DNA from 4 places in the Paenibacillus sp. J31R122 genome. Region 3 is predicted to be linked to each of the others. Evidence: riboswitches for the same ligand, from Rfam matches in the RefSeq annotation. Region 3 holds a riboswitch; each other region holds the start of a gene.
What was found. A riboswitch is a leader RNA that binds a small molecule or an ion and turns the genes downstream of it on or off. The one in region 3 is predicted to bind cyclic di-AMP.
Positions count from the first base shown of each region.

Region 1: another riboswitch for cyclic di-AMP. It lies ahead of AC0YN7_RS18975 (hypothetical protein); the one in region 3 lies ahead of AC0YN7_RS11280 (hypothetical protein).
Region 2: another riboswitch for cyclic di-AMP. It lies ahead of AC0YN7_RS25530 (C40 family peptidase); the one in region 3 lies ahead of AC0YN7_RS11280 (hypothetical protein).
Region 4: another riboswitch for cyclic di-AMP. It lies ahead of AC0YN7_RS27305 (ubiquitin-like domain-containing protein); the one in region 3 lies ahead of AC0YN7_RS11280 (hypothetical protein).

Region 1 is NZ_JBWDNM010000011.1:154,438-162,199, forward strand. Features, by position in the region: gene AC0YN7_RS18940 (vWA domain-containing protein) at 1-77, opposite strand, end outside; gene AC0YN7_RS18945 (hypothetical protein) at 233-535, shown strand; gene AC0YN7_RS18950 (aldolase catalytic domain-containing protein) at 662-1,624, opposite strand; gene AC0YN7_RS18955 (hypothetical protein) at 1,718-2,737, opposite strand; gene AC0YN7_RS18960 (GTP cyclohydrolase II) at 2,885-3,631, opposite strand; gene AC0YN7_RS18965 (DODA-type extradiol aromatic ring-opening family dioxygenase) at 3,662-4,426, opposite strand; gene AC0YN7_RS18970 (winged helix-turn-helix transcriptional regulator) at 4,575-4,907, shown strand; cyclic di-AMP (ydaO/yuaA leader) riboswitch at 4,993-5,155, shown strand; gene AC0YN7_RS18975 (hypothetical protein) at 5,161-5,586, shown strand; gene metE (5-methyltetrahydropteroyltriglutamate--homocysteine S-methyltransferase) at 5,697-7,762, opposite strand, start outside.
Region 2 is NZ_JBWDNM010000019.1:40,948-48,709, forward strand. Features, by position in the region: gene AC0YN7_RS25500 (extracellular solute-binding protein) at 1-380, opposite strand, end outside; gene AC0YN7_RS25505 (DinB family protein) at 713-1,444, shown strand; gene AC0YN7_RS25510 (hypothetical protein) at 1,570-1,782, opposite strand; gene AC0YN7_RS25515 (helix-turn-helix transcriptional regulator) at 1,852-2,052, opposite strand; gene AC0YN7_RS25520 (DUF2178 domain-containing protein) at 2,066-2,491, opposite strand; gene AC0YN7_RS25525 (hypothetical protein) at 2,660-3,070, shown strand; gene AC0YN7_RS25530 (C40 family peptidase) at 3,145-3,621, opposite strand; cyclic di-AMP (ydaO/yuaA leader) riboswitch at 3,626-3,757, opposite strand; gene AC0YN7_RS25535 (S-layer homology domain-containing protein) at 3,975-5,036, shown strand; gene AC0YN7_RS25540 (hypothetical protein) at 5,322-5,489, opposite strand; gene AC0YN7_RS25545 (DinB family protein) at 5,702-6,178, opposite strand; gene AC0YN7_RS25550 (DUF4259 domain-containing protein) at 6,393-6,857, opposite strand; gene AC0YN7_RS25555 (Imm51 family immunity protein) at 6,965-7,720, opposite strand; gene AC0YN7_RS25560 (YfbM family protein) at 7,737-7,762, opposite strand, start outside.
Region 3 is NZ_JBWDNM010000005.1:348,030-355,791, reverse strand. Features, by position in the region: gene AC0YN7_RS11310 (sugar phosphate isomerase/epimerase family protein) at 1-320, opposite strand, end outside; gene yidC (membrane protein insertase YidC) at 339-1,166, opposite strand; gene AC0YN7_RS11300 (hypothetical protein) at 1,136-1,462, opposite strand; gene AC0YN7_RS11295 (ABC transporter substrate-binding protein/permease) at 1,691-3,196, shown strand; gene AC0YN7_RS11290 (amino acid ABC transporter ATP-binding protein) at 3,189-3,911, shown strand; gene AC0YN7_RS11285 (hypothetical protein) at 4,466-4,933, opposite strand; cyclic di-AMP (ydaO/yuaA leader) riboswitch at 5,044-5,219, opposite strand; cyclic di-AMP (ydaO/yuaA leader) riboswitch at 5,574-5,774, shown strand; cyclic di-AMP (ydaO/yuaA leader) riboswitch at 5,903-6,095, shown strand; gene AC0YN7_RS11280 (hypothetical protein) at 6,217-6,624, shown strand; gene AC0YN7_RS11275 (potassium-transporting ATPase subunit F) at 6,770-6,847, shown strand; gene kdpA (potassium-transporting ATPase subunit KdpA) at 6,889-7,762, shown strand, end outside.
Region 4 is NZ_JBWDNM010000023.1:50,361-58,122, reverse strand. Features, by position in the region: gene rsmI (16S rRNA (cytidine(1402)-2'-O)-methyltransferase) at 1-1, shown strand, start outside; gene AC0YN7_RS27320 (AbrB/MazE/SpoVT family DNA-binding domain-containing protein) at 123-377, opposite strand; gene AC0YN7_RS27315 (HD domain-containing protein) at 647-1,945, shown strand; gene AC0YN7_RS27310 (TatD family hydrolase) at 1,963-2,736, shown strand; cyclic di-AMP (ydaO/yuaA leader) riboswitch at 2,921-3,102, shown strand; gene AC0YN7_RS27305 (ubiquitin-like domain-containing protein) at 3,348-4,496, shown strand; gene rnmV (ribonuclease M5) at 4,672-5,220, shown strand; gene rsmA (16S rRNA (adenine(1518)-N(6)/adenine(1519)-N(6))-dimethyltransferase RsmA) at 5,224-6,153, shown strand; gene yabG (sporulation peptidase YabG) at 6,228-7,118, shown strand; gene veg (biofilm formation stimulator Veg) at 7,274-7,549, shown strand.

The DNA.
Region 1 (7,762 bases), on a different contig from region 3:
AATAGAGCGATTATCCAGCTCCCGCTTCCTCCGAATCTTTTTCGAATTGACCCATTGAACGAATGACCGACCTTCATTCCTTCAGCCCCTTATATTTGTATTTGCTAATCTGACGTAGATCGGTTTACAATTGTTGCATGAAAGAGTCGTGTGAAATTGAAATGATTTACAGATAAAGCGTAGATATTTCGTTTGACTGCATTGGGCTTGATTGACGAGGAGGGCTATCAGCGTGGAAACATTTGAAATAATTTCTATTGAAATAACGTACCAGCAAGGCACAACGCAGCTTGCTTTCACTTCGGCAGAGCTTGTCCGTGTCACGGAATACGGCAGTCGGTTGTGGTATGTCGATATTAACGGCGTGGACGACCATAAGCTATTACAATGGTTTGGACAGAGCCAGAATATAGAGGTTCAGCTTACTGCTGCAGCAAGAAGTGGACAAACCTTCCGCGGCAAAGGCTATCTTCATCCAAACGAGCAGCACCAGGCTGCAGCAATTCGAGGCGACGACAAGCTTCAAGAACAGTAGTACATATACACATGCGAAAAGAGCTTGCGCCGTCCTTAGCGGTATAAGCTTGTTTTGCGGTAAAATATAAGAAAGGGCAGTTCACATAAGTCAACTTCATGACTTATGCGAACTGCCCTTTATCTATTAGTTACGGTGTGCAATTTCCGGAGTTGTCAGACGGTCGTAAAATTCTACGCCCTTATCTTTGTCAGCCGAATCGCGAAGCGCCATCGCGGAACGTGGATGCTCGTCCAATATTCCCGTGATCATATATGGAATGATATAACCCCATTCTTCCTTCTCACGAAGTGGGATCATAAACTTCTCGATCATATCCAGAACAGGTCGGATGTTGTACTTCGTATTTTGCAGCTCAGCTACAAGCAACTCCGTATTACAGTTTCCGGCAGCGCGACCCATTCCGTATACGGAGGAATCAAGCAGCTCGACGCCGTTCTCTGCGGCAATTAGTGTATTAGCGAAAGCAAGCTGCATATTGTTATGCGCATGAACGCCTAGACGTTTGTTCGGCAGATGTTTGCGGAATTTATCTACAAGATAGCTCAAATCATTCGGTTTCAAGCTGCCATAGGAGTCAACGATGTACACAACATCTACTATACTATCATTGATCAGAGAGAAAGCATCAATAAGTTGATTTTCCATAACGTTGGAAAGCGCCATAATATTGATTGTTGTCTCATAACCGCGATCGTGGAATACTTTAACAAGCTCCAACGCTTTATCTACATCTTGGATGTAACAAGCAACACGGATAAGATCAATCAAGCTCTCACTGCGAGGGAGTATGTCGTTCTCATCTACACGGCCGATATCAACAAGTGCTGAAAGCTTCGTATTGCCTTTGTGCGGAATTACTTTTTTCAAGAAATCATCGTCCAGAAAACGCCATGGACCTGCGCTTTCAGCGCCTTTCAACAGCTTAGGAGAGTTTTTATAGCCGATTTCCATATAATCGACGCCGGCTTCGTTCAGGCTAGCATACAGATGCTGAACAAATTCGACACTAAAATCCCAATTATTTACGAGTCCGCCATCACGAATCGTGCAATCAACAATTTTACAATGACTTGTTTTTGAGTTCATGCGCTAATACTCCTTTGATTGTGAACATGAGTTCTTTTTTCTCATCATACTTGAAAAGGATAAGGAACGCAAAATAATTTTGTCGTATTATGGCTAATTTAGAAGCGCCTCAGCCTCTTCCGATAGGCCTGCGAGGAACTTCTCTATCTCCGGAATATCCGTTTTTTGACCGTCCTTGTACATATAAAGCTGATCATCGGATAAAGCTAGCAGCTCCAAGAAATGAGCCGATAGTTGCCCTATTACCGAATCTGGCGACTCCTTGATCGTTTTCTTATAGCTTGCCTTCACCTCGTCTAAAAGCTTGTAGGTTTCATAATCATAAATGAGCGTATTATAAGAACCATTTATATACATTTCTATATAACGAGTCAAATATAAACTCTGAACAACCTCACGTTCCGGGGATTCTTTATATTCTTGTACGAAAGCTTCCGCCAAAAGCGCCCGCTCAGCTAGCTCATCCCAAGTAATAATTAATCCGCCATCGCTAGCTGTAGGCTCATCTGATTCGACAGCGCTTAACGAGATGAAATCATTCATTTGCTTGGAGACATAGTCTTTATAACGCTTCTGAAAGCTGTAATCAACAACTGGGAATATTGACCCTTCAACCATTTCAAGCTTGTAGCCTCCTTCGTAGGCTGTCCGCACAAGCTCTTTTACCCCTTCATCCTTGATGGTTTCAGCTGTGTCTTTGGTTATTGGCCATACTTCCTTAAGCAATACCGCCTGAACGCTCTGCGAAAAGAAAGCGCCCTGCTTCGCCTCCATATTTGCCGCGTAATACGTATGCAGCTCTCGAAGCATCATATCTGCTGTCCCCTGATCAGCCTCATTGATATGCCCATTAAGAAAGCTGACAATATCCACAGCATCGGCAGCAGACTCTAATACAGCCTTGAATTGTACGAGCAGTTCTTTCTGGGTATCCTTTTCCCCATCTGTTTCAGCAGCGTTTGTAGCTTCTGTTTGTGTTGTTGGTGTGTCTGTAATTTCCGGCTTGATTCCCTCATTATTACTGCAACCAGCCAAAGCAATGAGTGTGATCATTGAAAATAAAGCCGCCCGTTTTGTCCATTTGTTTTTCTTAGTATGACCATTTATTTGCATAATTCATTCCACTCCTTTGTCAACATTATCGCTATTACAATTGTTGCTCTCCTGTTATAGACGAGACATAAGCCGAAAATGTTCACATTAAAAAAACCGCCTTCTCGTTTACACGTGAAAAACGGTTTCCATAACTCCTAAATACTACTACTTAACGAGCGACTGCGGCTCTTGACCAAAATGTCCAGAACGATTCATTTTTGTTTGCAAATACTTCTCATTGTAGACGGAAGAATTGCCCCATAACGGAACTCTCGTCGCAACGTTCAAGCCAGCGGTCTTCATAGCCTCTACTTTGCGTGGATTGTTCGTAATAATTGATACAGGCAAAACGCGCAGTAGCTTTAATACGGCAATAGCTTCGTCATAATTACGCGCATCATCCGCAAAGCCGAGCTCGGTATTTGCATCCACGGTATCCATTCCATCCTCTTGCAATAAATAAGCGATTGCTTTGCTAAAAAGGCCGATTCCACGTCCTTCATGATTAGCCAAATAGAATAAAGCGCCTGTACCGTGTGCTGTAATCATCCGCATAGATTGCTTCAATTGAAAACCGCAATCACAACGTTCACTTCCAAAAATATCACCCGTATGACATATACTATGCATGCGAATCAGCGCATCTTCATTATTCTTAAAATCGCCGTATACGAGCACACTGGATTGCTGCATGTCTGCATAGGAGAAACGATTTAAGTCATTGACAAGCTCGTCAACCGATTGTTCTTCCCCCGCCTCCTTGCGCAGCCAGCTATACCAGTGGAACATTTTCGTTTCACCGTCTACATCGACAGGCAGATTAATAGGCCCGACAACATAAATGTCACCCTCTCCGCTTTCGATTCGTTTTATTTTTTCCTTCAATAGTGCTGAAATATTTGATTTTATCATCCTGTTCACCTGCTTTAGTTATATGAAATATTAAAATTGCAGCGATAAATAGCTAAGTGTACCAAACTCGTAGCTGCGATGAATGACTTTAGGTGCTTCCACAGCGTTGCCACTGCCCATTGCTATATATAAAGGTACAAAATGTTCGGCACGGGGTACTGCCATTTTAGCATGCGGCGCAAGTTTTTCATATTGGAAGAGAGATTTTAAATCCTGAACGTTCATTTTATCTACTAACCATTGGTCAAACTCAATAGCCCAACTCTCCGGCTCCTTCTGTCCCCATTTAACCGCGCGTAAATTATGAACCGTTACGCCGCTTCCAATCAGCAATATATTCAGTGAGCTTAAACTGCGCAATGCCTCGCCTATTCGGTACTGCTCCTCCACGGATCGGTATGGATTAACGGACACTTGCACTACGGGAACATCCGCCTTCGGAAACATATGCTTCAGCATTGTCCAAGAGCCATGGTCTAGTCCGCGTACTGTATCAAATGCAGTCGGTATTCCCTTATCGTTCAAGAGCTTTCCTACTAGAGCAGCAATCTTCGTCGACCCTTTTGCCGGATATTTCTGCTTATAAAGCTCATCAGGAAAACCATAAAAATCATAAATCGTTTCATATTCATCGTCCTTCGATGAAATGGTTACTTCTTCTGTTTCCCAATGCGCTGTAAATATAACGATCGCATCCGGCTGCAGCTTAGCACCCGTTTGTCGAAGAAATTGACTATATTCATTTTGCTCAACAGCCAGCATTGGTGAGCCGTGTGCTAAAAATAATGGATTCAAACGTTATACCTCCTTTTATTCACTTACTATTTGTAACTAATTATACTTTTATCACTTAGCATAGTCAAGTTATTAACATTACTGAGGTTTGCTTGTATAAATAAGTTATTGAGGTTATAATTGAAGGAATCTAAAAGAGGTGATATGCATGGAACAGCAAAACCTTTGTCCCCGTTTCCAGAAGGGAATGGATCTTATTAGCAAACGTTGGACCGGCTTAATCATATATCAATTATTAGCTGGACCGCAGCGTTTCAGTGCTGTACAGTCCGCATTGCCAATTAGCGGCAGACTATTATCGGAGCGCTTCAAGGAGCTAGAGAGTGAAGGTATCGTCGATAGACTGGTTTATCCGGAAATACCCGTTCTCATTGAATACTCATTAACGGAAAAAGGCCGCGCGCTTGAGCCGATTATTCGCGAAATTCAAGTTTGGTCTCAGGATTGGATAGCGCCAGTAACTGAATATGATATAAACTAATTCCACTCAAACAAACCAAGCCGTCTACGGTTTGGTTTGTCTAAAGGTTTACAAACGGTGAAAACCGTTTTAAAATATAGGAACAAACAAAAAAACGCTGAATTTTTCAATTGAAAAAGCGGGGGAACCAACGCGAATCTGTATTGTTACATTCGCAAGGGGTGAATCCGGGGACTTGTAACCCTGGTAGGGCATTCTCTCTAGCCCGAATCCGACAGCTAACCTCGTAAGCGGAAAGAGGAGAGGTTTATTTATGTTTTGTCAGTCTTCTAATCAAGCACCATTTTTCGCTGAACAGTCCCCTTCGTTAACGGTTTCTCGTATTGAGTTGTTCGTAATTCCCGCTCTCGCAATCGATTCCGCAGGATTTCGCGTGTGCCTTCGTTTAACAAGCAGCCAGGGTTATGGCTGGAGTGAGCTCTTTGTAAATGACAATGAGGATATGCTTGATTTGGATCGCTGTAGCGATCTGCTTGTTTCTTTCATTGGCAGCATCGATCTCTCTACTTTGAACGATTACCATTATGACAAGAATGATCAAGACGGTCGAATATTTGAATGTTTTACAGATGCGGTCAATCATATTGTCGCTCTATCCACCGATTCAGCTCAATTCATTAATGAGTCAGAGGAATTTGTTTTGAGACAGCGGGCTGTTCATTATGTATCTTTGAATTGACTGAAGATTTCGTCAAAATGACCACTCAGGTCCTTTGGTTCATGCTGAACCAAAGTCGTCCCGAGTGGTTTTTTTGGTGGCGTTCTTTACGGCAAAAGCAATCGTTGAAGCTATACTTGGACAGCACTCTCTCTTACATGGTGAGTAGCCAGCATCATGTTACGTAACGATGCAACAGTCTCTTCCATTCCTCTTGTCTTCAAGCCGCAGTCTGGGTTGATCCAGAAGAGGGCAGGATCGAGCACCTTAAGCGCGCGGTTAATCATGCTAACCATCTCTTCAACGGACGGTACGCGTGGGCTATGAATGTCGTATACGCCTAGTCCAATGCCTTGATCATACGTATTCTCCTCGAAGCTGTGAATTAATTCACCATGGCTGCGAGATGTTTCAATGGAGATAACGTCCGCATCAAGCGCTAAAATCGAATCGATAATGTCATGGAATTCGCAATAGCACATATGTGTATGAATTTGCGTTGTATCACGAACATCAGCTGTTGAAAGGCGAAATGCATGTACCCCCCATTTCAAGTAGGCGTCCCACTCACTGCGTTTAAGCGGCAGTCCTTCACGTAATGCCGGTTCATCGACTTGAATCATCTCGATACCCGCTGCTTCAAGCGCTTTTACTTCCTCAGACAAGGCCAGTGCAATTTGATAAGCTACTTGTTCGCGTGTCATGTCGTTACGAGGGAATGACCAGTTCAAAATCGTAATTGGTCCAGTCAGCATCCCTTTTACCGGCTTTGTTGTTAACGATTGCGCATACACGCTTTCCGTTACAGTCATTGGCTCTTTGAATACAACATCTCCGTAAATAACCGGAGGCTTCACGCAGCGTGATCCGTATGACTGTACCCAGCCGCTCTGCGTAAACGCGAACCCACCCAGCTTTTCCCCAAAAAATTCCACCATATCTGTACGTTCAAACTCACCGTGAACAAGGACATCGATGTTAAGCTCTTCTTGAATCTCAATCCAATGCTTAATTTTTTCGTTTATAAAGGAAGTGTAATCAGCTGAGCTTAGCTCGTTCTTTCTCCACTTCTGCCTTGCTTGACGAACATCCAGCGTTTGTGGAAAGCTGCCGATTGTCGTCGTCGGCAGAAATGGCAGCTGCCATTTTTGCTGCTGAAGCTTCTGTCTTACAGCGAAAGGCTTCTGCCTAGCAGAAGGATGCGCCGCGATCGCCTTTGCATCTACCGCTTTGCTATTGCGCGCTGGAGATGCTGACAAGTTGTGAATTATTTCTTTGTTCTGTTTCAGTACCTCAGCAAATGAGTTTGAAGCTGCAGCATTGACAGAATAAGCAGCAGCGCTCAGCCATACGATTTCATCCAACTTTTCTTCGGCAAATGCGAGCGCATCTCTTAATTCTGAAGGCAAGTTCGTTTCGTTTTTTGCTGAAACCGGAACATGAAGCAGGCTCGTTGACGATTGGATAATGAGGCGTTCTTTCGGTACGTATGAAGAAATTTTCTCAATCAATGCCAGCTTTTGCTCATAGTCCGAATGCCAAATGTTACGTCCGTCTACAAGACCGACTGCAAGCAGCTTATCTTGTGGGTAACCAAATTTCTCAAGAGCACTCAGGTTTGTTTCTAGGCCATGTACAAAATCAAGTCCGATCGCTTGAACGGGCAGTGATACAACAGCTTCATAATGCTCCACTGCATCAAAATAAGTTTGCAATATCAGCTTAAGACTAGGAGCTGCTGCATTAAGCTGCTTGTAGATTGATTTTACAAGCTTGATCTCATCCTCTGAAATAGATGTTACGAGAATTGGCTCATCGATTTGCACCCACTGCACACCTGCTTGCTCCAATTCTTGCAACATTTGAGCGTACAACGGTATGAATTGCTCTATCCATTCAGGCAGTTGCTTCGCATCATACCCTTTGGAAAGTTTAAGGAAAGTATATAGTCCAATGATGACCGGTTTACCTTCAATTCCTAGCTTTTGTTTCGCTTCAAGATACGCTGCAAGCGGGCGGTTCTCCGTCAAGACAGGTGTAGCTCCACTGAGTTCAGGAACAATATAGTGGTAGTTGGTATTAAACCATTTGGTCATTTCACAGGCTTGCGCCTCCTTAGATCCTCTAGCCATGGCATAGTAGGTTTTAATAGGAACAGGTCCTCCGGCATATTCAAACCGAGACGGGACAAGCCCAA
Region 2 (7,762 bases), on a different contig from region 3:
ATTCCTGCAGCACGCGGGTAAAGCTCCGTTCGTGATTTAGTGTCGATCATTTCGGGGTGGTTAAAGATAAAGTCCTGCAGCATATACTCGGAGCCACCGAAAATAATATCTGCATCTTGCTTTGCTTGGCCGATCCATTTGCCCTCTGGTCCGGCTGTTACTTCCACCTTGATTCCCGTTTCAACTGAAAAATGTTCAGCAGCTTCCTTGATCGGTCCAAGTGGTCCGCCCGGTCCGTACACCCGGATGACATGACCACCTTGGCTGGAATTTGGTATCGCCTGGGACGCAGTCGTACGGTCCATTTTTGCATAGGCTGACAATCCGGTAGCAGTAATGACAAAGAGCAGTAGAGCTGATAGAAACACGGTCTTCTTCATAATTTTTCCTCCATTTTATACGTGATTTTTATCTGTGCTTTTTAAGGAAACGAAGGGAGGCTATAAACGGTTTGATTATAATTGCAAAATGGTTAGAAAGTTTCATACACTATTGAAAATTAGTCTGGTGAAAAATAAATCAAGGTACCTTCGTAGGTAATCAACTTGTTGAGGGAGTACTAAGTACTTCACCATCCCACGGGTCTAAGCCCTTACATTCCTTCTGGACAGCAAGGAATATGAAAACATAGCGTCGAATAAGAAAAATATGTTAGTTTCTTGGCAGATTACTGTCCCAATGCTTCCCAACTTTTTAATTGGAGCTGATTTCAATGGATATGGAACAACGAAGGACTTGGAATGAAAACCATAAGATGTTAACTGAAATCATATTAAATCCAAATGAACATGTTCGAGCGATTGAACTATTTCTCAATCATCACGCTTTGTTATACTCATCAAAGATGAGTAATGATTGCATCAATACATTGGAGGATTACGTTTTGGAAAGTCTGGAGGAAAGTACATTAAGGAAGTATCCAGTAAATGCTTCAGATACAACAAATTCAATCGTATGGCATCTCTGGCATATTGCAAGAGTCGAGGACATGACGATTAATATTTTAGTTGCAGACAGTCAGCAGGTGCTTCATTCTGATAATTGGCTACAAAAAATGAACATCAAATTTCCCCATAGCGGAAACAGCATGAGTGATGACAATATCGCAGAACTAAGTTCACTTATTAATATTGATGCACTATTAGAATATAGAATAGCTGTGGGAAAACAAACACGACAAATAATTTCGTCACTGCAACCAGGCGAGTTCAGAGATAAAGTTCAAGATTGTAGAATCAAAAGGTTGTTTGATGAAAATGCTATTCTTCAAGAAGCAAGTGGTATTGCTGAATATTGGAGCAAGAAGACTATTGCGGGACTTGTGTTAATGCCAGCAACAAGACATAATTTTTTACATTTGAACAAATGTGCCCGTATAAAGAATAAGTTGCAAACGGAAATGAAAAAATTAAACCGACAAACTAAACAAACGGCAACACAATAGCCCCAATTTACCGCCTTTTGGATAAGGCGGTTTTCATTTTGTCATTAATCAACAATGTTAATTAACAAAGCCTAAAAATAAAAAAGCCACGATTTCCGCAGCTCCTTAAATATATATGTGTATAATTATTTAATGATAAAGGATACAATCCCTAAAATTATGCATAAAACCCCACTTAATAATTGTCCGATCCCTGAGGCTTGTCCATGTATTAGAAGATTAAATAAATTTTTTCTCTTCTGATTCTTTCCAACAAACGCTTCATCCGTTTTCATTCTATATATGCCCCATAATACTAAGACTACTCCAAATAGTATAAACAATAATTTTAATGCCATATTTTTGACCTCCATGATGTATGATTTCTATATTGAATTTTTCTCACTAATTATATTTTCGAACGATGATCAGTCATCTTCCTCAAATATAAAAACCTCTTCGATAGACAAATTAAAAACTGAAGATATTCGATAGGCTAGTAAAACAGATGGATTATATTGCTGTTTCTCTAAAGATATAATTGTTCTTGAAGAAACACTTACTTTATCAGCTAGTTCTTGTTGTTTGATACCACGTTCTATACGTAACTCCTTTATTCTATTTTTCATAGTCTACTCCTAATTAAAGAACATGATTATAATATTTTTTGGCTATTAAGTTCGTACTCGCACACAAAACTATAATCAGAAATAAAGCAATATTCGTTGGAATTGTAAGCCAATTTGAAAGAAACATCATCAGTATCGTCACCATCATTAGAATTCGCATGGTAAAGAGTGAAGCTTTTCCTTCGATGATATCATCTCTTTCGTCATATTCTTTGGACATCTCTCGATCCAACTGTTTTCTATTCGCCTTATATTTAACGTGAGAAGTTATAGCGAAAGCTAAAAGTCCTACTCCTACCAACAATATTGAAATCCCAGAAACAAATCCTTCTGTTGTATTAGCTATCGTGTTATTCCAAATGATTTCAAATAACCCCATGATGATAAGGGCTAATGAGCATAAATAAAGCTCTGTAAATCTATTTTTCAAGCAAGTCACCCCTAACATCTCGCAATATGAAGTTTACTTCACGTGAAGTTAACTTCATATTAACCAGTCTTGATGGAGTAGTCAATAGTTAGTTTTTGTTATGCAATGGCTTCCCTTCCTTACTTATCCTTAAATACCATTTATTATAAGGATAAGTAGAGATAAGAGGTGAGGCTGATGAATGCAAAGGAAGCGTCGATGATGCTAGGAGTTCACTATAAGACAATCCTGAACATGATAAATGACGGTCGTTTGGCAGCTACGAAAACCGATTCTGGGGATTGGGAAATTAGTGAAAGTAATCTTGCGGCTAGAGAGCAGCGTATCGAGGATAAAGAGTTTTCGGCAATCTACACACATATGGCCGTCCAGATGATCGAGAAAGAGCACGGCCGAACCGTCAAAGCCGCTCGAGAGGATCTGATCTTTATAGCGCGATCGATAGTCAAATACGCTGAAAGTCCGAACGAGTTTAACCAACAGGTAAAGCGTCTTGAAAAAGCACTAGATGCTTACAAGGCAGCTGAAGCTTTCATATATACAGTTGAGTCGATTCGAAAGCAATTGGACGTAGAAGGTCAAAGGTAGTTCTTAGAACGATTTTTAAATTATTTAATATACAAAAAAACAAGCCTACAATATGCATGCAGGCTTGTTCTCTTCTAATCTTTATGATCTTTACTAGTCATTTCGGAATAGGCATCCTCAGATATTACACGACGAGCTGTAACATATCTTTTTTCGTAATAGTTTTCGGAGAGTTTGCTAATCCGGACACCTTTACTGCTTGAAGAGTGAGCAAATTGTCCGTTTCCTATAAATATACCCGCATGAGAAACACCTTTGCCATCCGTATTAAAAAACACAAGATCGCCAGGTTTTAAATCTTCTTGATCTACTTTTATTCCTTCCTCAGATTGTGCTTTTGAGGTTCTAGGAAGATCAACATCATACTGATTGAATATGTACAATATGAATCCCGAACAATCAAACCCTTTAACAGTTGTTCCGCCCCACTTATAAGGGGTTCCGACCACTTTATCAACTGCATGTTTGATATCCATTCCATTTGCGAAAGCGCTCCCCGCAAAGGTAAAACACATAACACTCAATAACAATGATGCCACAATTTTCTTCACAACTTGGTTCTCCCTTCGATGCCTACGAGGTTAGCTAAGGGTTCGGAAGAAGGTTTCCCTATAATCATTGAACAATCGATTAATTCACCCGAGTGGATCCCCCGTTTCCTAAAAAGGAATTAGGCAAAATACAATTATTTTTCTTACGTTTCTATTATTTTTCTTACGGTTTTATAAATTTCTATTTTTTTCTTACTAATCCTTCTTTATAAACATTAGAAAAATCTAATATCCACAATATGTATTTAAGCTTGAGTCCCCTAGTACTTACCCATAATTTCCAACTTGAATAAACTATTATATTTTGATATTCTCGTAGAGAAAATTTTTTCAACCAAGAGAGGAACACCAAAATGAAAAACCTTTATTTTCGCAGCTCGATCTTCTTACTTTTATTTATGCTTCTGATTTATCCTCTTCATTCTGTACAAGTGAAAGCGGCCGAGATCGCTCCTTTGGAAAACTACTTTCCGGCAGACATTGATGAACACTGGGCTTATTACGAGCTGGACAATTTTGTGAACGCAGATTTGTTACGGGGTTATGTGGATCAAGAAGGAATTGTAACGCTAAAGCCAAACCATTCCATAAGCCGCGCGGAGTTTGTTTCGATTTTGGTTCGCGCATTAGGTTTGACAAGCGATGTGCCTGGAACGACTTTCACTGACGTCGAGCAAGGAAAATGGTACTCCGATTCGATTCGCATTGCCAGCTCCTTAGGTATCGTTAACGGGATTAGTGAAACAAAATTTGGTCCAAATCAACTTATTAAACGCGGCGAGATCGCTACAATGGTTGTTAGAGCCTTTTCTTCATCTGTACAATTTGAAGGAGAAATGAAGCAATTTAAAGATGTACCCGAATATTACGCTAAACCATCTATTATAAAGGCAAGTCAAGCTGGTATTGTACGAGGAGCCACTGAAACGGAATTCAAGCCTTTCGCCAATGCGAAACGTGCTGAAGCTGTTGTCATGTTGCAGCGTGCGTTAGATTTGCAAAATAGCGCATTACCTGAAGATGGTCTACTCACAACTGCAGTTTTAGATTCAGAGGAAAAGGAAAATCAAGTAATCAAAGATAAAACATACGATCAATTTGATGATGTCTATGCGCAATTTTATACCGGTTATTATTTAGCGTTTAGCCATTCATATTCTGAAGAACTAATTTCCCTGGTAGACCAAGGTTATGAAATTGAAATGGAGAAAATCAGTGAACAAGTACTAACGGTCATTGATAAAACAGATCGATTCGCCGTGGTGGAGTCGACAGGCGGAAGCTACAAAGTAAAAACTACTAAAGCTAACGATCAAACCACAGAAACAGTAGCAACCGACGGTATTTACTTATTGAAGAAAATGAACGACAACAGCTGGAAAATCTACATGTACTACCAGGATGAGCAGCAATAAACGAGCTAAATCTTTTGATAGTTTTCCTATAAAAAAGGAGTATGAACTACTAACGTTCATACTCTTTTTTGTATCCTTCTACTTACGCAGAGATCTCAAATAAATAGACCTAGAAGCTGCTTGTAAGAATATAGTTTAAGATTGATTCCTTGCAAACTATTGGCCACCACATTGCCGGCGATTATGACTTCGCTAGCGATTTCGTACCAACAGTGGAAAACTCGGATGCCTTAGTGCAGCAGTTGTACGCCCACGCAGTGAAATCACCTTGAGATCGAAACCATTCTAACCAATGCTATTATAAATTTGAATCGCGATTTGAATGACATACTTATCTGTTTCCCCAACAGCTAAATAACTAAGTAATTCATATTCGTATGCATTACCAATAATGGTCAAATTATTATCAGCAATATACAATAACAAAAGAGGAAGGCTGCTGACATCATGCATCGGCAGCCTTCCTCATTAACAGAACATTTAACATCGAATAAGTTAGATAACGAAGGTGGCTTGGACCTTCCCTCGGTTGGACTTTCACCCACTAGATGATGCGTGCCTCTGTGCACGCTAGAAAATAAAAAAAGAGCTACCCGAAGGTAGCTCCTGCTGAGCTGCCGTAAGACAGCCTTCTTTCAACCGATCCAACGGATCGCACGTGCTTATTATTTCATTTGCATTTCTTTTGTCGGTCCCATCACACCCGGTACCGTCAAGCCCGCCTGACGAAGCAGAACCGTCATTTGACCGCGATGATGCGTTTGGTGGTCGATGAACTGGCGCAGGAACTTTCCGCGTGGCGTTAGCCCCATAAATCCGTTGATTTCTTCCGCCATTTGCTCGTCGTTCAATGTCTTCGCCTCACGATTGTAAGCTTCGATAACCGCCTCGTATTTCTCCACGATCTCCGCCATTTGATCCGGCACCTTAGCACCGCGCTCAACGCCCGGAATTTGCAAGCCGGCGAAGTGACCGAAAGCTCCCGCCGATCCTACCAAATGCCAAGCCAACCAGCCCAGCGAGTTATGACCTTCTACAATTGCCGTATCCATCTTATCGTCTGTGATTGCCTTCATAACCGCCAGCGTGCCAGCCGACGACGCTGTCCATTCTTCCAGAAAGTCTTCTACTTTACGGTACATATATTGTTCGCCTCCCAAATCAGTCTCCGTTCTATTCTAATACGATTGGACGGCAAATTCAAACGGCTTATGGGTATCAGAGCCGAGGTGATTCCATGTGTCAGACTCCTGATGGGACACTTCCATTCAAACCCATCCTTCAAGAAATCCTGGGAACCATTCAATTGCGGATGTGCGCCCAATTCCAGATAATAATCCTTCAATACAGGCCTCCTCACGCGGTTAAGCGTTCTTCTATTTTCATAATCAGCTGCTCCAGATGAACCCTCCATGTCTCCCAGCTCGGAGAATCGCGCCACAGCTCCACGATTTCTCTTCCACCATCCTCATCCGGCACTTCATCCCGAATATCCGTCAGATAATGCAAGATCAAGCGCAAGGACGTTTCATCGGCTGTGAATGAACGGATAGTTAGAAGGGATTTTTTCTCCTCTTCATGACCGTACTCCAGCTTCCCCGTTTCCTGAAACATCAGATAAAGTTCCGCAAGTGCCAACGCTGTGTTGTCATAATAAAAATCAATCTCTTCAAATGACCTCCCAAGTAAACCTTCTTCCTTCATGACTGCGATTAGTTCGGTAAGCTCCAAACTCAAATGATCTGGAATACGATCCTGCAGAAAATCGATGACATCCAATCCTTCATCACTTTCCAGTGCTTTAATGCCCCATGATCCCATCTCTAGTTCCTCCCTGTCTGTATGGATTGCCCAGTTTACCAGCCGTTCCTCCCATTGGGAGTAGATTCCTCATCATCCAGTCCCATCACCCATTCGTCTTCTTCTGCTTAGTCCAACTCCGCACGGGAAAATAAATCACGTATCAAGGTATCATCCTCACAAGCAGCCTTAAAACCTAGAGCAAACCTCTCCAGCGCTTCACCGTCCGTTGAGTAAGCACAGAACATACTCGCTTCCGGATCAAATTGGATCTGAGCTGCCAGCTCCGGCATGATTTCTTCGATGAAAACAGCGGCTAAAGAACCCCAGTCATAGCCGTTTCCTTCAACCCCCTCGTCAGCACGTTCCGCAAAAATTTTATTTTTATAGCTCCCCACATTCAAAATCAGCGACACCGAATCCGCATGATCCACCCATACGAAGGGTAAAAGGGGTTCTGCATCCGGAGATGGATAATACTTTTGTGAGGTTGTGATGACAGGATCAGATGTGCCCTTCTTTTTCATCTGGCCTGCAAGGCTTTTCTTGGACATCTGCACGAAGTTGTGGGCCTGCTTGTCCGCTGGATTCAATTGATATGCTATCTCAAACTGTTGCAACGCTTCCTCATATTTCCCGGAATAGTAGTAAGCGTACCCTAAACGAAAATACCATAGGGAATCCTCCTTCCCCTGATCCTGCACGGATAATAACAAGCTGATAGCCTCATCATAGCCGTCTATATTGTTATAAGCGCGTGCCAGATGACCCGTGAGTTCATAGTCTATATCAGTGTCGGGCAATGCCACGATCTCGTCTATAATCTTTTGATGATCCCCCTGTTCAAACCATCTGTTTAATTGTTTCAACCGTTCTTTTTTCATGGACAGGATTCCCCTCTCATATCACGCTGAATATCACATGTT
Region 3 (7,762 bases):
ACCATTGGAGCTCCAAAAAACTTCGCGTATCGAAGCAATTCTTTAAATCGATTCACATTAGCACGGCGTTGCTCATCATTACGGTCGAATAGATGAACATAGCAGCCGAGTACCGATATTGAAACACCATTTTTGTGAAACTCCTCACCGATCGCGTTGGCAAGACCCGGACTTATGTTGCCGGGCCTGCTGAAATCGACATCGCTGATTGCTTTCCACAAAGCCAGCTGTACATGACTAAAGCCGCTTGCCGCTACCCTTGAAGCAAGCTCCTTGTACGGCAAGCTTCCGAATAAATGAGCTAATACACCGACTGACATGAGATCGTCTCCTTCTATTTATACGCTTCCTTTCAGCGCTGTCTCCACCTTCGGCGTGACGTACACTTTTTTGGCCAAGTAAGACTGTGCAATCATGAATATCCCGCCCGTTACCCAATACAACGAAATTGCCGCAGGTGCAGATAGTGCGAAAATCCCCATCATAATGGGGGATAAGTATCCCATGAAAGCCATCTGCTTGGCCTGTGCGTTCTCTGCTCCTGTCTGAGCCGGCTGCGATACTTTAAACTGGATAAAATAGATAACCGCTGCAATGATTGGCAATACAACGTCCGGTGAACCCAGCTTAAACCATAGAAAGGAATGATCCGCGATCTCTGGCGTCAGCCTAATGGCTGAATATAAGCCCATCAAGATTGGCATTTGGATGAGCATAGGCAGACAACCGATCGCAAGCGGGTTAACCTGATGCTTCTGGTACAGCTGCATCGTTTCCTGCTGCTGCTTCTGCTTGGAAGCGGCATCCGTTTTCCCCTTATACTTGTCCTTTATCAGCTTAAGCTCAGGCTGAAGCACGGACATTTTCTGCTTCATCTGATGCTGCGAACGATATTGACGCATCATGAGCGGCAGCAGCGCGAGCCTAATGATGAGAGTGATTCCGATAATCGCAAAGCCGTAATTGCCTTGAAACAGATCAGCAAGATATTGCAGCACAGCTGACAAGGGATAAATGATGTAATGATTAAACACACCCGGCGTATCTCCGTCAATCGTACCGCTAGCCGATCCGCATCCGCTAATTAGAAGCAAACCTGCCAGCATGATGCCGGCTATTAACACACGTCCATATCTTAATGAAGGGAATACATTGTTCTTCTGCATAAAAATCCTCCTCGTTTGTTTGAAAATAGCGCAACAAACGAGGCTGAGCAGTCTGCTATATCGTCATCGGGTGATTCCTTTCGTTTCACTTTTCTAGCTAGCCAGTGGTGAATCGGAACGTTGCGGATAAGCATCTGCTGAGGCAGAGCAATAAACAACACGTTTATAACCTGACTTCGCTCCCAGTATTCATAAGCCCCAGAATGCAAATGAGAAGCATAGGCATAGGCCAATGAGCAAAGCAAGCTAATGGAAAATATATATGGGGCGACGTCATGCAGCTCAAGTTCGAACAATGTATTCACCTCCCTTCCTTGATAAAAATAGATTTTATGCTTTTTGGATAGTATAACAGTAAATATCGCCCAAATACGACTTCAATACTCATAAAGATGTTACAAAACCGTGCTGCTAGGTTATTTACAAATGGATACCGTAAATCATATAATTTCTAAGTTGCCTACTCATAAAGGGTTGCATCGACTTGATTGCACACATACACAACTTAGAAGAAAGAGGACACTATGAATCGAAAAAAGTTATCATTCCTTTACATCACTCTCATCACGTTCGTCGTTCTGGTTCTGGTCTTTGGGCAATTGTTTCAGCTAGGAACCGCTGACTCGCATTCCGTCAGTGCTGCAAGTGCAACTGACTCGCCCCTATCTGGACAGAAAAAGAAGCTTGTGATGGGTACCTCGCCTGACTATCCGCCTTATGAGAGCGTGGATGCCAAAAATAATGGTGAAATAATCGGCTTAGATATTGATATTGCCAAGTATATCACCGATAAGCTCGGTTATGAACTGGAAATCACAAGTATGGATTTCAACGGTCTAGTTGCCGCACTTCAAACAGGTCGCGTCGACTTCGTTATGTCCGGTATGTCCGCTACAGAAGAACGAAAGGCGAGCGTTGATTTTTCCACTACTTATTACGCGGCCCGCAACACAATTGTTTCCAAAAAGTCTGCTCCGATTGAAACAGCTGAGTCGCTGGCTGGGAAACAGGTTGGCGTTCAGCTTGGTTCTGTACAGGATCTCCTCGCAGAAACAATTGAAGGGGCGCAGCTCAAGAAGCTGAATAAAATTCCAGATCTAATTCTGGAGCTCAAGTCAAACCGTATTGATGCTGCCATCGTGGAGGATGCTGTCGCTGTCGAAATGACTAATGCAAACCCTGATTTGGTCATGAACTTCCTTCCAGCCGATTCGGCTGAGAATGGCTATGCTATAGCTTTTCCGAAAGACTCAGCACTAACAGCTGCTTTTAACGGCGTGCTCTCGGAGATGTCCGATAACGGAAAGCTGGAGGAAATCATACAAAAGTGGTTTTCAGCAGAGAAGAAGCCATCCGATAAGCTGCTTAATCTGAATATTGACTTCAGCGTACTGCAGGGCTATATCCCTTATATTCTAAAAGGTATTAATGTAACACTGCTCTTTACGCTTGTCTCAGCGATTTTCGGATTTATTTGGGGTTCGATATTATCACTATTCAAAATATCCGGCATTAAGCCGCTCGAGTGGTTCGCTACGGCTTATACATCCGTATTCCGCGGCACACCGCTGTTAGTGCAGCTCACAATCATCTATTACGCGACTCCACAGCTATTCAACTATGATATACCTGCCTTGATGGCGGCCGGGCTCGCATTCGGTCTAAACTCTGCTGCTTATTTGTCCGAGACAATTCGCGGCGGTATTATGGCGGTTGATAAAGGGCAGCGCGAGGCGGCTATCGCACTCGGCATCCCATATCGCACGATGATGATCCGTATCATCTTCCCGCAGGCTTTGCGCAATATTTTGCCTGCACTCGTAAACGAATGCGTTGCATTGCTGAAGGAATCATCGCTCGTATCCGTCATCGGTGTATCCGATTTATTACGGCGCGCAAATGTCGTGCAGTCCATCGAGTTCCGTGCATTAGAGGTGCTCTTGTTTATCGGCGCGATTTATTACGTGCTCGTTCTCATTTTAACTTCGTTTGCCCGTAAGCTCGAAAGGAGGCTGCGCCGCAGTGATTAATGTAAAGGATTTAACTATAACATTCGGGAAAAATCAGGTTTTAAAAGGAATTTCTACGTCGATTGAGCGCGGTGAGGTGGTGGCGTTGATCGGGCCATCCGGTTCAGGAAAATCCACCTTCCTTCGCTGCTTAAATAGGCTTGAGACGCCAACTTCAGGATCTATTACTATTGCCGGTGCTTCGATAACCGATCCAAAAGCGGATATCGCCGGTGTACGTCAGCATATCGGTATGGTATTTCAGCATTTTCACTTGTTCCCGCATATGACCGTAATCGATAATATTACTTTCGCTCCAATGAAGGTTAAAGGCGTGTCGCTTGAGCAGGCTCGCCTGAAGGCAAAGGAGCTGCTCGAAAGTGTCGGCCTATCGGATAAAGCGGATAGCTTTCCGTCCCGCTTGTCAGGCGGTCAGAAGCAGCGTGTCGCTATCGCCCGCAGCCTTGCGATGGAGCCAGACATTATGCTGTTCGATGAGCCTACTTCAGCGCTCGACCCGGAAATGGTCAAAGAGGTGCTGAATGTCATCCGCGGTCTTGCGGACAGCGGCATGACTATGCTCATCGTAACCCACGAGATGAAGTTCGCAAGAGAGGCAGCGGACACGATCTATTTCCTCGACGACGGCAAGCTTGTCGAGCGTACGAAACCAGAGCAATTTTTCACTAACCCGCAAAGCGAACGCGCCAAGAGATTTCTGGAGCAGGTCCTGTAAGAATCGTTAGCGAAAATATAGCATTAAAATGTTTTCTAAAATGAACATCATTATGGACACAGCTTTATTTCATTGAACAAAAAAATTCAGCTCCATCATACAAAACAAATAGTGAGGTAAATCTCATTCACCATGAACCTAACTTCATGGCGAGTGAGGTTTGCCTCACTATTTCATTTTCAAGCCCCTAACTCCAACCATTTAATGAGGTTTCACTCACACATTAGTGAGTTTCCCTCACTAGTCGAAGCCCGCTCCTCGGTTCACTCGCCTTACACTTTAGAATCTGAGACTAATTTGACTCATTTTCTAATAAAGCCCTAATTAGTTCACTAAAGTGAATAGCCAGGTGTGCGTTCACTACCTCTTCCTACCTTACTCCTTACAGATCCTCTACCATAATTGTTGTCCGCCTCTTGAATAAGCCAATATCGGTACTTCAGCTAAAGACCTTGCCTTAAACCCGGGGTCGCAAAACTTTATTCGCTCCTTGCGCAAACAAGAGGGGCTTTCATTTGGGCAGTATCGCGTGAAAACGAGAATAAGCTAGTCTTTTAGAAAGCATAATAGGACTGCGAAAGATGAATTAAATAGGATCGATCCAGCATCTCATCATCTATAATAGGTTCATGAAATACGGTTCGCCTGTACAGGTTATCAGCTAAGTCTGACAAGGCAGATTTAACAAGATCGGTTCTATCCTGCCCCCATGCCTCAGCGTGAGATTGTACAAACACAAGCGCATCCGGTACGGAGAGGCCCTTGAGATGGTTGAAAACGGATGCCCATTGGACCAAATCCGAATATTTCTTCTCACATGGAAGTATATATTCACCCCAGCCATTAATGCTGCCGCTGGCGATTTTCAATAGTCCGCAATTGCTTCCGCCATTGATTTCGGGCATCTGTTTCTCGATCGTCCTGCAGTCAAACCGATAGATTTCCATTAAGCCAACTCTACAGTTCTTCAAGTAGTCACTATGTATAGCAGGCAGAGGTTTAGTGATATTCAATGCTGCCACTCTTCTTTCTCCATTAATTTGATATAAAATAGCACGCAAAGAAGCCCCTGAGCAGAGAAACTCTGCACACGGGCTTCTCTCGCATCATCATGCAAAGAAAGTACGGGTAGCGGTTCTCTCACAATACGCTTACGAGGTTAGCTGACGGATTCGGGCTTGCGAGCGCCCTACCTGCTACATGCTTTCAGCATGCCTTACAGGATTCACCCCATGAAGGATTCTAACTTACGAATACCTTCGTTTGGATCCCCCGCATCCCTATTCGGGATTTATGCGTTTCGGATAAGCAACTGCCTATCCTAATTTGATTCGGTATAGTATTGAACTGAATATTACTCCGGTAGTATAAAAATGTAAACTGTAATTTGAGCATTTTTTGCTTATTATTTGATCAATTTAGTCAATGAAAGCGTATTAATCCACATCATGCCCTTATTATCTACCACAATGCTTCTCCAAGCTGACTATTTTGCGATATGCGAGAGATACCGAGATAATAGCAGCTACAAGGAGCATATAAGGGTTGTGATAGTTATAAGATCCATCTGAATACCGTTTATTGTCAAATTTGAATCTTGGTGATTCTTTACAGGAATTTTTGTCAGGCGTATGATTCATCTCAGGATTCATACAACGATTCCTTGTTAGAACGCTTAATTTCCATTTAGGAAAACGGGGGAACCACATGAAAGTGTTGCACAGACGGTGTGAGAGCTGTTCTGGTGTGATGCTTGGGGTGAATCCCGGTCTCTGGAACGCATATCGTTCCCCAAGACTGGGTAGGGCGACTCTCACCGCCCGAATCCGTCAGCTAACCTCGTAAGCGTGGTATAGGCAGCAGCCATAAATGAGATTCATTTGGCAAGTGCTGCTTTGGAGAGAGAGGATGATGAGGCTTGTAATCGGAAGCTACGACCACAGGGCGTAAGGGCTGTGGTTTCTTAAAATATAGAAAATACGTTTCACCATGCATCTTAATCGCTGAATCCTTGAGCAAAGGAACGGGGGAACCAACAGCAGCCATGATACTTGAAGTCCTTAATAGGGACAATGTATCTGGCGCATGGGGTGAATCCTATGTGCAAGCTACTTGCGCATAGGTAGGGCGACTCTCACGCCCGAATCCGACAGCTAACCTCGCAAGCGTATCGAGAGAGGCAACGACTATCGTGCGAAAGACACGGGTTTATTTCCTGTGCCTTCAGAAGCCGCGAGAAGAGTTCCTCTTCTTGCAGGCTTCTTTTTTGTTGTCTTCTCTTCAATTAATCAGGAGGAGAATCGAAATGAAAGATCCAGAATGCATTCTTGTATCCGCACCGAACAACACAGGGGAAGGCTTCATTCGTCACCTAATTACTCAAGGTTTTCCTATCGCCGCTATCGCGAACAACTCAGAAGAAAAGCGAAGAATGGAATTACTTGGGGTGAAGCACATCCTAATAGTAGATACGAAAGATATAAATACTTGGGCTATACCGGATTTTTCTGTAGGTAAAGTATTCCTATTCGAAAGAAGCTTTACCCTTTGCTGCCGATATATTCAGATCTGTCGGAAATGGACGGCTAAGCCGATTTACGTCATCACACACACGAATAACCCGCGCATGATCTATAAAGCTGTGGGAGCGAATTATATCATCCATACCACTAGCAGCGAGGTCTCGTTTCTAGGTAGAACGCTTATCGAATAATCGGATTTAATAATTAAAAATACGGGGAGTGAACGTACATGTTAGATGTGTACATGGTATTGATTCTAGCCGCGACCTTTGGGTTATTTTCCGCATTTTTATTTTGGTGCGAACGCGTTATTCAGGATGCGGGAGGCGAACGAAAATGATCATCGTCTACATTTTTACGGTGTTTATCTTTGTATACCTGGGTTACGCCTTAATAAATCCGGAGAAATTTTAGTCTAATTTTCAACAAAGCTCTCTGAGGAGGATATGTAAAACATGGGCATTTTTCAAATTGCTATCGTTATTATCATATTGGTGCTGCTCGTTAAACCTTTGGGCACCTATTTGTTTCATGTATTCTCAAACGAAGAAAACCGGACGGATAAGTGGTTCTCCTTTGCGGAACGCCCCATTTACTGGCTGCTCGGTTTGAAAGAACGCAAAGGCATGACCTGGAAGGTTTACGCGCTTAGCTTTATCATTACGAACATCGTGCTCGTTGCCTTGGGTTATTTGATATTACGGATGCAGAAGTTTTTGCCTCTTAATCCGAACGGCATCGACAACATGGAACAAACGTTGTCATTCAATACGATTATCAGCTTTATGACCAATACGAACCTTCAACATTACAGCGGAGAAACCGGCTTGTCCTACTTCTCGCAAATGGCTGTCATTACAATGCTGATGTTTACCTCCGCCGCAACAGGCTTATGTGTCGCTATTGCATTCATAAGGGCGATTACGAGCAAGGGCGGAACGATAGGAAATTTCTTTCAAGACTTTGTAAAAGCGCATGTTCGCGTATTTTTACCGCTTGCTTTCATCGTCATGTTAGCGCTTGTGGCGCTTCAGGTTCCGCAAACGCTCGATTCTACATTAAAGGTAACGACCTTGGAAGGTGCTGAGCAGCAAATTGCGATCGGTCCGGTCGCTTCTCTGGAATCTATTAAGCATCTCGGAACGAACGGCGGAGGTTTTTTTGGAGTGAACTCCGCTCATCCATTTGAAAATCCGAATCCACTTACTAACGTGATCCATATTTTATCGATGTGGTGCTTATCGGCCGCACTGCCGTATACGTTCGGATTATTTGCCAAAAACCGCAAGCAGGGCTGGGTTATTTTCTCGGCTATGTTGATTTTGTTTC
Region 4 (7,762 bases), on a different contig from region 3:
GGGTATGCTATTTTGGGCAAAAAAAAAGACCTTCCTGGCCGGGTTCTAGCGCAGGAAGGCATCAAGGAAATATAAAAAGGTTAGAATTAACAAGTAGATAATTTCATTATAACTTATTTTTTTTATTTTGTCACAGGTGCAGGCATCTCAGAAAGACAAATATGACAAATTATTTTTCCTTTGAAATAAGATACGCTTTCTGCGTTACCACAGAAGATACATGCGGGCTCGTATTTCTTCAACATAATACGCTCGCCATCTACATAAATCTCAAGTGCGTCCTTCTCGCCAATTCCAAGTGTGCGACGCAGCTCGATCGGAATAACTACACGTCCTAGTTCATCAACCTTACGAACAATACCAGTAGATTTCATCATAATCTAGCAGTTCTCCTTTAAAAATATATTCGCCATAGTTCGACATAGTTTTTGCTTTTATGAATACTATAATACCAACGATTCCCAAAATAGTCAACATAAATATCGCTATAATAGCTGATAGGATAACAATTTGACTAGCTGTAAAGGGCGTATTACTATGTATTACAATACAACAGCTTTGATATTTTGGAAACTAATTTACGACACTATTCGACATAATACACGCTGTTTGTGTCGAAAGTATGAACGAAGGAGATGAGATAATGATGAAGGAACAGCTAACGGAAGAGAAGGTATTTAAGGATCCTGTTCATAACTATATTTATGTACAGGACCAAACGATTTGGGAATTGATTAATACGAAAGAATTTCAAAGATTACGTAGAATTCGTCAATTAGGCGCATCCTTTTTAACCTTTCACGGGGCGGAGCATAGTCGGTTTTCACACTCACTTGGTGTATATGAAATAACACGAAAAATTATTTCTCAGTTCGAACGAAATCACTTTCCAGACTGGCCTAAAGAGGAGCGGCTAGTATCGTTATGCGCGGCGCTCTTGCACGATGTCGGTCATGGTCCGTTCTCACACTCTTTAGAAGAAGTATTCGATACGGACCATGAGCAATGGACGTGCAATATAATATTAGAAGATACTGAAATCAATCGTGTACTGCGTTCTGTATCCGATGATTTTCCTCAGAAGGTTTCTTCGGTTATTAAGAAGACATATCCGAAGCCGATCGTAGTTAGTCTCATTTCTAGTCAGATGGATGCAGATCGTATGGACTATTTGTTGAGAGATGCCTATTTTACAGGTGTAAATTACGGGACATTTGATTTAGAACGTATTTTGCGTGTATTGCGCCCATATAAAGGACAAATTGTAGTGAAGGAAAGCGGTATGCATGCGGTAGAACATTATTTAATGTCACGATATCAGATGTATTGGCAGATTTACTTCCATCCAGTAACAAGAAGTTCTGAGATTATTTTACGGCAAATATTCAAGAGGGCTCAGGAGCTTTACGCGAGCGGCTATGTCTTTGAGTGGCTGCCTAACTCATTGATGTGTCTACTGAACAATACGTTGACCGTATATGATTATTTGAAGCTGGATGAAGCTCTTGTTCAAACGGTCTTTACGCAGTGGGCGGAAGAAAATGATACTATTCTGAGTGACTTATGCGACCGTTTCATGAATCGTAAATTATATAAATATATTACGATTGAAAACCCGGATGAAGCACTATTAAATGAAATAAGTGATGGCTTCTCTTCTATCGGTTTACATCCTGATTATCATATGATGATTGATTTCCCATTTGACCTGCCATATGACGTGTATCGACCGGATAAAAAAGAGGGAGAAAAGGAAGGAAAAGCGCCGATTTTGTTGTTAGATGGCCAAGGAGAAATAAGTGAAATATCTGCCAAATCCGACATTGTTCGTTCTATTACCGGCCTGCATCAAGGGCAATATCATTTGTATTATCCAGAGGAGCCGTTAAAACAATCTGCGCATTTATTAAGCGCTTCGTTAAAAAAATTATTCAAGCTGGACTAAAGGAGCCTGACACTAACATGACATTACTGTTTGATACCCATACACATCTAGACTCGACCAAGTTTGACGAGGACCGTACAGAGGTTATAGAACGCGCAAGAGCCGCAGGTGTACATATGCTTGTAAATATAGGCTTTAATCGTGAAACGATTCCCACGACTATGGCGCTTGCGGAGCAGTATGATTTTATTTATGCGGCTGTCGGCTGGCACCCCGTGGACAGCATAGATATGCTACCAGAGGATTTGGAATGGATCGAGCGGCTGTGCTCTCATGAGAAGGTCGTTGCCATTGGAGAGATTGGACTGGATTATCACTGGGATACGTCGCCTAAAGAAGTGCAGCAGCGTGTATTTCGTGAACAAATTAGACTTGCGCGCAAGGTTGGAAAACCTATTGTTATTCATAACCGAGATGCGCATGAGGATGTCATTCGTATTCTTCAGGAAGAAAATGCAGCAGAGGTCGGCGGTGTGATGCATTGCTTCTCAGGAAGCTGGGAGACAGCTAAGCAATGCTTAGATATGAACTTTTATATTTCATTCGGCGGTCCTGTTACTTTCCAAAATGCTCGCGTTCCAAAAGAGGTAGTGAAGAGGGTTCCGCTCGACCGATTATTGATCGAAACCGATGCCCCATATTTAGCTCCAAGTCCATTTCGAGGGAAGCGAAATGAGTCAGCATATGTGTCTCGTGTAGCAGAGACGATAGCTGAATTACTGGGCAAAACAGTAGATGAAATCGCATCAATTACGAGTGAAAATGGTAAAAAATGTTTCAACATTGATTGATAATACGTGAATTCGAGAGAATTAGAGACATTTAGGGCGTAAAAACTAATTTTTATAGAGGTAATCGCCGATTTTTACCGTCTTTACCCCTCTTTTTAGCTAAAATCGTCTTTTATCGCATCTTTACAACTAGGCGCAGATGAAGGTATGATTCATCTCAGAGCATTAAACTTTTGTATTGGATTTCCAGTTTGCGCTTAATCTCCATTCGGAGAGCGGGGGAACCAGGTGCGGGAAAAATTACCGCATTTTGAATTCTTCAGGGGTGAATTTCTTAGCCGATGCCATGAGCATTGTACTACGAATAGGGCTGCTCTCTTGCCCGAACCCGTCAGCTAACCTCGTAAGCGTTTATAGAGAGTGATCAAACCTCGTGCCCATTTTTTTTGTATCCCTAGTGTAAAAACCCGGGAAGCCACGAAACAGATCCTCTGTCGACGGCTTCTTTTTATTTTCGAATAAACGGGATTTTGTCGACATAGGGTTAGAGATGGGGATGGGAGGTTAGATAGCATTACTGGTTTGCGTGCTTGCACGCCAATATACTATAGTCGCGTCAGTTGTATCATGCGTAACACTTGGCGGCGGGGCTATGAAGGAGGACCGATGAAGTGGGATTATTCCAGGTAAAGGACACCCATGGGAAACGATCATCCAGCATGTCTTTCGCATTGCGATGGAAGCGTGAAAACTTGCGTTTGATTCTTTTGAGTGCTATTATCTCAATCGCTATGACTTTCATGTTTTTGGTGTTGTTGTACGGAACGGCTGTCAAAAGCGTCTCCGTAGTAGTGAATGGACAAGAAACCGTTGTTGAAACGAAGCAATGGGTCCTGCAACGCCTACTGGATGAACAAGCTATCGCAATTGGACCACATGATGAGGTGTCAATGCCGCTTAACGCGGCGATAAAGGACGGAGATCGTATTGAGGTAACTCAAGCGATACCGGTAATTGTGAAGGCTGATGGCAAGGCATCGACTGTATACACGACAGAGAGAACAGTGCAGGCGGCGATCGAGGAATTAAATATTCCTGTTCGTGGTCAAGATAAAGTATCACCTCCGCTGGAATCAGTCATTAATGCGGAAACGACGGTTACTGTAGTTCGTGTCGATACAAAGGTATCGGAAACGAAACATGTATTGCCGTTCTCTATCGTAAAGAAAGACGATCCAACGCTGGAAAAGGGTAAGGAAAAGCTCGTGAAGACCGGTAAGGAAGGGCTTGTTGTTGAACGAATCGAGAACCAATATGAGGATGGTGTATTGGTATCAAAGAAGTCGGTCAACAAGGTTGTGCAGACAGCATCAGTCGATCAGGTTGTAGCAGTCGGCTCAAAGAAGGAAGAGCCTAAAGTATCGGTGCTCTCGAATAAGACTCAGAGTGTACCAACACTGACTAAGAACGGTGTGAAGTTCAAGGCGAAGAAAGTAATTAAGAACTTCACCTTAACTGCATATTCTGCAGGCGTAGAGTCGACAGGTAAGGATGATAGCCATCCACAGTATGGAATTACTGCATCGGGTGCCCGTGTTAAAGAGGGACGGACCATTGCGGTAGACCCGAAAGTTATTCCAATTGGCTGGTGGGTATACATCGAAGGTATAGGTTTCCGCCGCGCGGAAGATAAGGGCGGGGCCGTTAAAGGCAATAAAATCGATATTTATTTTGATAGCTCCAAGAGTGCGGATAAGTTCGGTAGGAAGAAAGGTTATACGGTCTATTTATTAGGACCGAATAAACCTACCGCAAGCTAATTTAAGGGGTTATCATCATCATATCGTAAAATGCAATTAAATATGCCATCATAAGGAGAGGCACTGCCTCTTCTTTTTGCATGTTTGCGGACAAGTTAGGTTAATAGTAACAGTAGCAACTGAGGCCATCCGTAGACGTTGGAGCGAGTGATAATTCAGGAAGGGAATGGTCTTAGTGATCAAGGAGATCATTGTCGTTGAAGGCAAGGATGATACTATAGCTATTAAACGAGCAGTTGAGGCGGATACGATTGAAACGAACGGATCTGCGATCGGCGAGGATGTACTGCGCCGGATTGCTCTGGCTAACGAGCGCCGCGGTGTTATTATTTTTACGGATCCCGACTATGCTGGCGAGCGAATTCGCAAAATTGTTGCGCGTCATGCGCCGGGCTGCAAGCATGCTTTTTTACCACAAGAGAAAGCTTTGTACAAAGGTGATATCGGAATTGAGAATGCAAGCCCGGAAGCCATTCGCGGAGCACTCTCAGAGCTTCGTACGGAGACTCTAGATGAAGAGGGAGAGATAACCTTCGAGGACTTAATGGAAGCAGGGTTGATTGTGCATCCAGACGCGTCTAATCGTCGATTAATCATAGGCAAAATACTTGGTATTGGTTATGCGAATGGTAAGCAGTTTTATAAGCGCTGTACAAGCTTCCGTATCTCTAAGGCGGAATTTACGGCTGCGCTTCGTGAGATGGAAGAGAAACTGGAGGGATAAGCCATGAGCGAATTGGAACAGCAGAAGCAGGGCATTACGGCAGCGATAAAAAAACAAACGGCGTTAGAAGTAGCGACACCAAAGCGGACAAAAGAAATAATTGCGAAATACGGCTTCTCCTTTAAGAAGAGTCTGGGACAAAATTTTCTGATCGACCAAAATATATTAAACAACATTGTCACAGCAGCAGAGCTTGATGAAACGAAGGGCGCGCTAGAAATCGGACCGGGCATTGGTGCGCTTACACAGAGGCTTGCAGCGGTAGCAGGCAAAGTGACAGCGGTAGAGATTGATAATCGACTTATACCGATTCTGAGAGAGGTACTCGCGGATGAATCTCATACAACGGTCATTCATGGCGATGTGTTAAAGCTCGATTTGAAGCAATTGTTCGAAGATCAGTTTGGCGATGTTTCAGGAGTTAGCGTAGTGGCTAACCTGCCTTACTACGTAACCACGCCTATACTTATGAAGCTGCTTGAGAAGCGTCTCCCGCTTGAGCACATCGTGGTTATGATTCAGAAGGAAGTAGCCGAGCGAATGGCGGCAAAGCCAGGAAGCAAGACTTATGGCAGTTTAAGCGTCGCGGTTCAGTATTACTGCGTGCCTAAGCTCGTGTGTATGGTGCCAAACACCGTATTTATTCCACAGCCGAACGTTGATTCTGCGGTTATAAAGCTATCGCTTCGTGATAAGCCCGCTGTCGATGTTCCAGATGAAGACCATTTCTTTCGAGTTGTTCAAGCGAGTTTTGCACAGCGTCGCAAGACACTGGCTAATAATTTGACCGCATTCGTTGGCAAAGAGCGACGTGAGGCCTTAAATGAGCTGCTGCTGAGGAATGAAATAGATCCAATTCGCCGGGGCGAGACACTCTCCCTAGAGGAATTCGCACGTATAAGCCGCGGTATGCTGGAAGAGGGCTGGCGGTAGTTACACGGGATCAGCATAAAGTACTCACCATTCGTCTTTCCTGCCCATAAGATAGACGAAGAGGTGATTTACCCATGAAGCAAGGGGACCTGGTCGTCCGCAAATCGTATGGCGGTGATGTGCTGTTCCGAGTTGAAGTTGTTCGTACACATAATGCCATACTAAAAGGCACGGACTACCGATTGTTGGCGGATGCTCCGATTCCTGATCTGTCGGTCGTAAACGACCCAGAATCGACGAGAGCGGTGCAGCAAGTCCGTATTAAAGTTAACGACTCTTTACAGCGGATGCACTCTCAGAGAGAGCGTCAAGCCATTGAAACAGAAGATAACATTCGGCAAGCGGTGCATCAGAGCAAAGCATTCTTTGAGGTGCCCGGCAAGGTTCTCCATCTCGATGGAGACAGCAACTATTTGAGAAAGAGCATGCAATTGTATAATACGATGCATGTCCCTTCGCATGGCCTTCATGTGCATGAATCACAGATGGCGGAAGTGCTGTATCGTCTATTGCCGCAGATCAAACCAGATATCGTCGTTATTACGGGGCACGATGGTGTGCTCAAGCATCGCACACCAATGGACCTGTATAGTTTAAGCAGCTACAAAAATTCACAGAACTTTGTTAACGCAGTCCGTATTGCTCGCGAGTATGAGAAGAACAGAGATGGATTGATTGTTATTGCGGGAGCGTGTCAGTCCCATTTTGAAGCGCTGTTGCAGGTAGGGTCTAACTTCGCCAGCTCACCAGGTCGTATATTGATTCATGCTCTAGACCCGGTATATATTGCCATAAAAGCAAGCTACACGTCGATTCGCGACACCATTAACTTGGCGGATGTTATTCACGGAACGATAAGCGGGATAGATGGTGTAGGCGGCATAGAAACTATGGGTCGCTTCCGAGTAGGTTTACCGAAGCCGAAAGTAACGGCAGGGGTGTCTGCATTGAAAACAACTTCTTAATATAACTAACTTTACGTGAAATATGCATGATTTTTAAAAAAATGGGTGAAATCACCGTTGACAAGAGAATATTCCGGCTGATATAATATTTTGCCTTATTTGACAACTACCCTCTTTTTGTTTATAATGGACAAGGAAAGAGGTGGTAGTGGACAATGGCAAAAAATGCGCTATTGGATATTAAACGCAGTTTGGAAGCTCACGTTGGTTCCAAAATCCGTCTTCGAGCTAACGGTGGTCGACGAAAGACTATCGAACGAACCGGTGTGTTGGAAGATATCTACCCTTCTGTTTTCATTGTTAAACTGGATGAGGAGCAGCATGCCTTTAAGCGTGTCTCTTACAGTTATGCGGATATACTGACGGAGTCGGTGGAAGTGACCGTATGCAATGATGAGGGTCAAGTCCGTATCGCCCATATTCAACAATAGATTAATATATGGCCGAATGAGGCAGTTTAGCGCAGATCGCATCTGCGCTTTTTTTTGTTTATAATGGTTGATTAGTAAATTGCTCAAATCACAACGCGAGCTGTGGGGGTATTGTGCACATGGCTTTGAAGCATACTATTGGAACTACTGCACCAGACGATGGCGTTAGTGGTTTATGTATATTGCAATTAATTAATTGCAGTGGTCGTTAAT